DNA from 2 places in the Catenuloplanes indicus genome. Region 1 is predicted to be linked to the other one. Evidence: riboswitches for the same ligand, from Rfam matches in the RefSeq annotation. Region 1 holds a riboswitch; the other holds the start of a gene.
What was found. A riboswitch is a leader RNA that binds a small molecule or an ion and turns the genes downstream of it on or off. The one in region 1 is predicted to bind thiamine pyrophosphate.
Positions count from the first base shown of each region.

Region 2: another riboswitch for thiamine pyrophosphate. It lies ahead of J2S42_RS14430 (ECF transporter S component); the one in region 1 lies ahead of J2S42_RS18970 (thiamine phosphate synthase).

Region 1 is NZ_JAUSUZ010000001.1:4,234,665-4,238,990, reverse strand. It holds gene J2S42_RS18975 (ABC-F family ATP-binding cassette domain-containing protein) at 1-1,538, shown strand, start outside; TPP riboswitch at 1,669-1,780, shown strand; partial or broken gene J2S42_RS18970 (thiamine phosphate synthase) at 1,776-2,426, shown strand; gene thiO (glycine oxidase ThiO) at 2,519-3,766, shown strand; gene thiS (sulfur carrier protein ThiS) at 3,744-3,938, shown strand; gene J2S42_RS18955 (thiazole synthase) at 3,943-4,326, shown strand, end outside.
Region 2 is NZ_JAUSUZ010000001.1:3,222,288-3,226,613, forward strand. It holds gene J2S42_RS14420 (TIGR03943 family putative permease subunit) at 1-681, opposite strand, end outside; gene J2S42_RS14425 (permease) at 695-1,729, opposite strand; TPP riboswitch at 1,789-1,898, shown strand; gene J2S42_RS14430 (ECF transporter S component) at 1,974-2,561, shown strand; gene J2S42_RS14435 (ABC transporter ATP-binding protein) at 2,562-3,941, shown strand; gene J2S42_RS14440 (energy-coupling factor transporter transmembrane component T family protein) at 3,938-4,326, shown strand, end outside.

The DNA.
Region 1 (4,326 bases):
ACGGCGCCGGTAAGACGACGTTGCTGCGCATGATCGCCGGCGATCTGGCCGTGCAGCAGGGCAGCATCGCGCGGGTCGGTGGCCTGGGAGTGATGCGGCAGTTCATCGGCATGATCGCGGACGAGACCACGCTCGGCGGCCTCGCGCTGTCGCTCTCCCCGCCCGCGCTGCGCGACGCCGGTGCGCGGCTGACCGCGGCCGAGGCCGCGATGCACCGGGCGGAGAGCGAGAAGACCCAGATGGGGTACGCGTCCGCGCTCGCCGCCTGGGGCGAGGCCGGCGGGTACGACGCGGAGGTCACGTTCGACACCGCCAGCGTCGCCGCGCTCAAGCTCCCGTGGGACCGCGTCCGCGACCGGCCGGTGGCCACGCTCTCCGGCGGCCAGCAGAAGCGGTTCGCACTGGAGCTGTTGCTCCGCGGCACCGACGAGGTGCTGCTGCTGGACGAGCCGGACAACTTCCTGGACGTGCCCGGCAAGCGCTGGCTGGAGGCGCGGCTGCGCGAGTCCGGCAAGTCCGTGCTCTACGTGTCGCACGACCGGGAGCTGCTCGCCCAGACCGCGGACCGGGTGGTGGCGGTCGAGGGCGGCGGCGCGTGGACGCACCCGGGCGGGTTCGCCAGCTGGCACGCCGCGCGCGGCGCCCGGCACGAGCGGATGGAGGAGGCACGCCGGCGCTGGGACGAGGAGCACGTCAAGCTGCGCGAACTGGTCCTCACGCTGAAGAACAAGGCCGCGTTCAACGACGGGCTGGCGTCGCGCTACCAGGCCGCGCAGACCCGGCTGCGCAAGTTTGAGGAGGCCGGGGCACCGCCGCTGCCGCCGAAGGACCAGGAGATCGCGATGCGGCTCGGCGGTGGGCGCACCGGCAAGCGGGCGATCGTCTGCGAGCAGCTGGAGATGGACGGGCTGACGTACCCGTTCGATCTGGAGGTCTGGTACGGCGACCGGGTGGCCGTGCTCGGCGCGAACGGCACCGGGAAGTCGCACTTCCTGCGCCTGCTCGCGCGCGGCGGCACCGACCCTGAGCCGGACGCCGAACCGATCTCCGGCGTGGTCCTGGAGCCGGTACCGCACGACGGCGTGGCCCGGCTCGGCGCGCGCGTGCGCCCCGGTCACTTCTCGCAGACGCACGACCGGCCCGAGCTGCGCGACCGTACGCTGGTCGAGATCCTCTGGCGCGGCGACGAGCACCGCTTCGGGCTGGACCGGCACGGCGCGATGCGGGTGCTGAACCGGTACGAGCTGGCAGCGCAGGGCGACCAGGTCTTCGGCACGCTCTCCGGCGGTCAGCAGGCACGGTTCCTGGTGCTGCTGCTGGAGCTGTCCGGCGCCACGCTGTTGCTGCTCGACGAGCCGACCGACAATCTCGACCTGGCCTCGGCCGAGGCACTGGAGGAGGGCTTGAAGGCCTTCGACGGTACGGTCCTGGCCGTCACCCACGACCGCTGGTTCACCCGGTCGTTCGACCGGTTCGTGCTCTTCCAGGGTGACGGCGAGGTCGTCGAGACGCCGGAGCCGGTCTGGGACGTGGCCTGACCGGACACTCCGGAGCGGGCGCCCGCGCGCGCGATCATGGACCAGCGCGCGCGGTGAGACAAGGTCAATGAGCGCTGTGTCACGGGGCTTTACGTCTGCGTAATCGTCGGCGTATGGTCGGCCACGAACACAACAACCCCACGGGAGTCCGGTGCACCGGGCTGAGAGGGGGGCTGTGCAGCCCCCGACCGTCGAACCTGATCCGGATCATGCCGGCGCAGGGAGGATGTGGACGATGTGGACGCGACCCTAGGACGACTGCATCTCATCACCGACGCACGCCCCGGCCGGGACCCGGTCGGCACCGTGCGGGCCGCGCTGGCGGCACACGCGGCGGCCGGGGACGCGGTCCGGGCCGCCACCGGGCCGCTCGTCGTGCAGGTGCGCGTCGAGGACGACGCCACCGACCTGGACGCCTACCAGCTGGCGGTACGGGTGCGCGAGCTGTGCGCCGCGGCCGGCGCGACCTGCCTGATCAACGACCGGCTGCACGTGGCGCTCGCGGTGGGCGCGGACGGCGGGCACGTGGGCGCGCTGGACCTTCCGGTCGCGGCGGCGCGGCGGGTGCTCGGGCCGGGCGCGATCCTCGGCGCCACCGCGCGGACCTCCGGCGTAGGACGGGCCGCGATCGCGGGCGGCGCGTCCTATCTAGGCGTGGGGCCCTGCTACGCGACCAGCACGAAGGACGGGCTGCCGTCGCCGCTCGGGCCGGCCGGGCTGGCCGCGGTCACCGGCGCGGTGCCGGTGCCGGTGGTCGCGATCGCGGGCGTCACCGCGGCCCGGGTGGCGGAGCTGCTCGCGGCCGGCGCACACGGCGTGGCGGTGGTCGGCGCGGTCAGCGGCGCCGCCGATCCCGGGCGCGCGGTGAGTGAGCTGCTGCGGGAACTGGCCCGCGCGGCGGTCGACCACGATCAGCGCGATCGGGACCAGCACGGCCGGGATCGGCAGGACGACGCCGAGCCGGCCCGGGGAGGTGTGCGGTGACCACCCATCGGCGTTCCGGCCGGGCCGAGATCGGCATCGTGGGCGGCGGCCCCATCGGACTGTCGATCGCCTGGTCCTGCGCCCGGCGCGGATTCGACGTCGCGGTCTACGACGACGCCACGCCGGCGGTGGACGGCCACGCCGGGCCGGTGGCGGCCGGTGCCCGGGACACGCCGTGGACCGGCCGGGATCACGTACCGGCGGCGGCCGGCGGCGGGCGGGCGGCGGTCGGCGGGGTGCACGGGGCCTGGGAGGTGGCGGCCGGGATGCTGGCGCCGATCGGCGAGGCCTACTTCGGCGAGACCGAACTGACCGCGCTGCTGGTCGACTCGGCCGCGCGCTGGCCCGCCTTCGCCGCGGAGCTGGCGGCCGCCGCCGGGACCGGCGTCGGATACCGCTCCGAGGGCACGCTCGCGGTGGCACTGACCGCGGACGACCTGGCCGCCGCGACGCGCCTCATCACGTACCAGCGGGATCTGGGTCTTGCCGTCGAGCCGCTGACGCCGTCGGCGATGCGTGCCCACGAGCCGGTGCTGAGCCCGCGGGTGCGCGGCGGCGCGCTGATCTCCGGTGATCACCAGGTGGACCCGCGCCGGATGACCGCGGCGCTGCGGATCGCGGCCGCGCGTGCCGGCGTGCGGTTCGTTCGACGGCGGGTCGCGGACGTGTCCGAGGTGTACGCCGACCGGGTGGTGGTCGCGGCCGGATGCGGTACGGCGGCGCTGACCGGCCTGCCGGTGCGGCCGGTGCGCGGCGAGGTGCTGCGGCTGCGCGCACCGCACCGGGAGCCCGGCTTCACGCACGTGATCAGGGGGTACGCGGACGGCCGCGAGGTCTACCTGGTGCCGCGGCGGGACGGCGAGGTGGTGGTCGGCGCGACCGCGCACGAACGGGCGGACGACGACGTGACCGCGGGCGCGGTGCTGGAGCTGCTCCGCGCGGCGGCCGGCCTGATCCCGGAGATCGAGGAGTACGCGCTGGTCGAGGCGCAGTCCGGCGCGCGACCGGGTTCGCCGGACAACCGGCCGGTCCTCGGGCACTGGACCGCGGGGAGTCGCGAGGTCGTGGTGGCGGCCGGTCACTACCGGCACGGGATCCTGCTGACCCCGGTCACCGCGGATCTGATCACGACGTTGCTGCTGGACGGCACGGCGCCACCGGACGCGTTCGCGGCGGCGCGATTCGCGGACCGGCGGCGTGACTCACGGAACGGAGGACGGCGTGCGCGTGACGGTGAACGGTGACGAGCGCGACCTGACGGGCACGGTCGCGGACGCGGTGGCGGAGTTGACCGGCGCGCATCGGGGCGTGGCGGTCGCGGTCAACGGTGAGGTGGTGCCACGCGGGCGGTGGGCGGAGACGCCGCTGTCCGACGGGGACCGCATCGAGGTGCTCAGCGCGGCACAGGGCGGGTGAGGAGATGGACGATCTGATCATCGGCGGCGAGCGATTCGGCTCGCGGCTGATCCTGGGAACCGGCGGCGCGGCGAACCTGGACGTGCTGGAACGGGCGATCAAGGCGTCCGGCACCGAGATGGTGACGGTCGCACTACGCCGGATAAATGCGCAGAAATCATCGGACGGGCTGCTGGACGTGGTGGGCCGGACCGGCGTGCGGCTGCTGCCGAACACGGCCGGCTGCCGGACCGCGGCGGAAGCGGTGAAGCTGGCGCACCTGGCCCGCGAGGCGTTCGGCACCGCGTGGATCAAGCTGGAGGTGATCGGCGACGAGCGCACGCTGCTGCCGGACGGCGTCGAGCTGGTGCCGGCCGCGGAACGCCTGGTCGCGGACGGGTTCACGGTC
Region 2 (4,326 bases), 1.0 Mb from region 1:
CTCCAGGTAGGGAACCGTGGCCTCGTTGACCGGGTCCTTCGCCGTCTGCGCGGTGTAGGAGCCGGTGACCTCGATCCATGTGTCCGAGGGTACGGCGGCCGGCACGTTGCCGCTCAGACCGACCTTGATCGGCCGGCCGTCCGCGGCGCAGCAGCTGAGGATCATGCGAGCCAGCATCGGCTGCCCGTCCGGCCCCTGCGTGACGAAGCCGGTGAGCAGCAGCCGCCGGTCGGTCAGCGACTTCCCCTCGTCGAAGACGGCCCGGGACGCGTAGTCCAGCATGGTCACCTTGACCGGGTCGCCCTCCGGCAGCGCCGGGTAGTCGGACTCGGCCTGCTGGCCGGCGAGCGCGCTGCCGGACTGGCCGGCCGCGTAGGCGCCGAGCGCGGGCGGCGCGACCAACAGCAGGCCGAGCACCGGTAGGATCAGCAGCCAGCCGACGCGCGGCTCGTGATGTTTGTGCCCGTGGCCGTCGTCCTCCTCGTGGTCGTGCGCGACCTCCGGCTTGCGCAGGTCGTACCAGAGCGTCATCACGCCGGCCGCGATGAGCAGCAGCGCGGAGGCGATCAGGAACGGTTGCAGCATCTCCTTGACGTAGCGCAGGTAGAGATCGCCGATGGACGCCTTCAGGATCGCGCCGCCGAACAGCAGCATGATCACCGCTTGGGCCTGACGATTCATCCCCGAACCCCCATCACAGCAGCACCATCCCCACACCGGAGGCCACCAGGACCGCCGCCACGAACGTGGCCGGCGCGAACCGGGTGGCGAAGCGGCGCCCGAAGACGCCGATCTGCATCGAGATCAGTTTCAGGTCGACCATCGGGCCGACGACCAGGAACACCAGCCGCGACGTGAGCGAGAACTGGGAGAGCGAGGCGGCCACGAACGCGTCCGCCTCGGAGCAGATGGAGAGCAGCACCGCGAGCACGGCCAGCGCCAGCACGGCCAGCACCGGCTGCTCGGCGAGGCTCTGCAGCCACGCCTCCGGCACCACCACGTTGATCGTTGCGGCCGCGGCGGCGCCGATCACCAGGAAGCCGCCCGCGTGCACGATGTCGTGCCGGGTGGCGGCCCAGAACGCCTGCATCTTCGAGACGCCGTCGAGGTCGGGCCGGTGCGGCAGCTTGATCCAGTCGGCCTTGCCGAGGCGCAGCCAGAGCCAGCCCATCATCATCGCCACGATCAGGCTGGCGACCGCGCGGCCCACCACCATCTCCGGATTGTTCGGGAACGCGACCGCGGTGGCGGTCAGCACGATCGGGTTGATCGCGGGCGCGGCCAGAAGGAACGCGAGCGCGGCGGCCGGCGTGACACCGCGCCGGATCAGCGAGCCGGCGATCGGCACGGAGCCGCACTCGCAGCCGGGCAGCACCACACCGGCCGCGCTGGCCACCGGGACCGCCAGCGCCGGGTGCCTGGGCAGCGCCTTCGCCCAGAACGAGCGCGGCACGAAGACCGCGATCACGGCGGACAGCAGCACGCCGAAGACCAGGAACGGCACGGCCTGCACCATCACCGAGACGAAGACGGTGGTCCAGGTCTGCAGGACCGGCGCGGAGATCAGGCCGCCGAGCGGGTTGCGGAAGATCACCAGCAGCACCAGCAGCACGGCCAGCACCTCGACCGACCCGACCCGGCCGCCGAGCGGTGTGCGCCGCGGCGGCTTCTGACCGGGTGGCGGCGCGGCCGACCAGTCGATCTCGTCGTCCGAGAAGGTCTGCGTCACGCCCACAACCCTAGCGTCCAACAGCCGGTCACCCTGCGGTAGCGTCAGCGAGACAACTTCACATCCGACAGGGGAGCGCACAGCGCTGAGAGTGCGGCGGAGCACGCCGCAGACCCTCAACCACCTGATCTGGGTAATGCCAGCGCAGGGAGTTCGGTCTTCCACTCCATCGCCGCGCCACGGTTCCGTCCGCCGGAACCGTGGCGCGCGTCTTCCCCCCATCGTGTTCAGGGGGTAATACATCATGAGCAACACCTCAAACAGGTGGCGCACCGTCGACATCGTCGTCGCCTCGGTGATCGCCGCCGCGTTCGGCGTGGTCTTCTGGGCGTGGGGCCTGGTCTGGGGCGGCACCGAGGCCGCGTTCGCGTTCTTCCCGCCCGCGCAGGCGGTGCTCTACGGCGTCTGGCTGATCCCGGGCGTGCTGGCCGGCCTGATCATCCGCAAGCCCGGCGCCGCGCTCTACGCGGAGACGCTGGCCGCGATCATCTCCGCGCTCCTCGGCAACGCCTGGGGCACCACGGTCATCCCGCAGGGCCTGCTCCAGGGTCTGGGCGCGGAGCTGGCGTTCCTGGCGACCGGCTACCGCTCGTTCCGGCTGCCGGTCGCGGTGCTGTCCGGCCTGCTGGCCGGGCTCGCGGCCGCGCTCTGGGACACGTTCGCCTACTACGCCGCGAACGACCTGGTCACGTTCCGGATCCCGATGATCGTGATCACCGCGCTGAGCGCGGCCGTGATCGCGGGCGCGGGCTCGTGGGCGCTGGCCCGCGCGCTGGCCGCGACCGGCGTGCTCGACCGGTTCCCGTCCGGCCGGGAACGGGACCGGGTCTAGATGCGTGCCGACGTCCGGGGCTTCGGGTGGCGGTTCGCCGGCCGGCGGGACTGGGCCGTGCGCGGCCTGGACCTCACCGTCGAGGCCGGCGAACGCGTACTGCTGCTCGGTGCCTCGGGCGCCGGCAAGTCCACGCTGCTGGCCGCGCTCGCCGGGCTGCTGCCGGAAGACTCCGGCGAGTCCGAGGGCGTGATCAAGGCGGAGCACGCCGGGCTGTTGTTCCAGGATCCGCAGAGCCAGCTGGTGATGAGCCGCGCCGGTGACGACGTGGCGTTCGGCCTGGAGAACCTGGGCGTGCCCGGACCGGAGATCTGGCCACGCGTGGATCAGGCCCTCGACCTGGCCGGATTCCGCTACGGCCGGGACCGGCCGACCGCGGCGCTCTCCGGCGGTGAGGCGCAGCGGCTCGCGCTGGCCGGCGTGCTGGCCATGCGTCCCGGGCTGCTGCTGCTCGACGAGCCGACCGCGAACCTGGACCCGGCCGGTGCCGCGCTGATCCGGGACGCGCTGGCCCGCGCGCTCGGCCCGGACACCGCGCTGATCGTGGTCGAGCACCGAGTCGCCGAGGTTCTGCCGCTGATCAACCGAGTGGTGGTGCTGGCCGCGGGCGGCGGCGTGCTCGCGGACGGGCCGCCGGACCGGGTGTTCGCCGAGCACGGCGCCGCGCTGGCCGAGGCCGGCATCTGGGTGCCCGGCCACCCGATCGCACCCCGGCGGGCTACGCACGCGGCCGGCGACGAGGTGCTGCGCGCGGACCGCGCCACGGTGCACGGGCGCCTCGACCCGACCGACCTGGCCGTCCGGGCAGCGCACGTGCACGCGGTGCTCGGCCCGAACGGCGCCGGCAAGTCCACGCTGGCCCGGCTGCTCGGCGGCCTGCTCGCCCCGGACGCCGGCGCGGTCCGGGGCGCCCCCGCGCTGGCCGGGCCGGACGCGTCCCGCCCGCCGCACCGGTGGCGGGCCGCCGCGCTGGCCGGCCGGATCGGCTCGGTCTTCCAGAACCCGGAACACCAGTTCGTCACCGGTACGGTCCGGGAGGAACTCGCGCTCGGCCCGCGCCGCCAGCGGCGTACCCCCGATGAGGTGGAGAAGGTGGTGGACGGCCTGCTGGAGCGGCTGCGGCTGACCCGGCTGGCCGGTGCGAACCCGTTCACGCTGTCCGGCGGCGAGGCCCGGCGGCTGAGCGTGGCGACCGCGCTGGCCGCCGGCCCGGCGGTGCTGGTCCTGGACGAGCCCACGTTCGGCCAGGACCGCCGCACCTGGCTGGAACTGGTCGACCTGCTCGCCGCGCTGCGCGACTCCGACGGCGCCGCGATCGTCGCGGTCACCCACGACCCGGACGTGGTCGCCGCGCTCGCGGACGAGGTGACCACGCTGTGACGCCGGTCCTCGCGCGGCGCAACCCGGCCGCGAAGCTCGCCGCCGCGCTGCTCTTCTCGCTGCCGCTGATCGTGACGCTGGACCCGGTCGCCCCGGCCGTGGCGGTCGCGATCGAACTGGCCGTGTTGCCGCTCTTCGGCGTCCGGCCGCTGACGCTGCTGCGCCGGGCCGCCCCACTGCTGCTCAGCATCGCCGGCCTGCTGGTCACGCTGCTGCTGTTCGCGGCCGACCGGTCCGGCACCGTGCTGCTGGACGCCGGCCCGGTCGTGCTCACCACCGGCGTGCTGTGGACCGCGCTCGGCATGGCGCTGCGCGTGATCGCGATCGCGCTGCCCGGCCTGATCGTGCTGGCCACCACGGACCCGACCGACCTGGCCGACGCGCT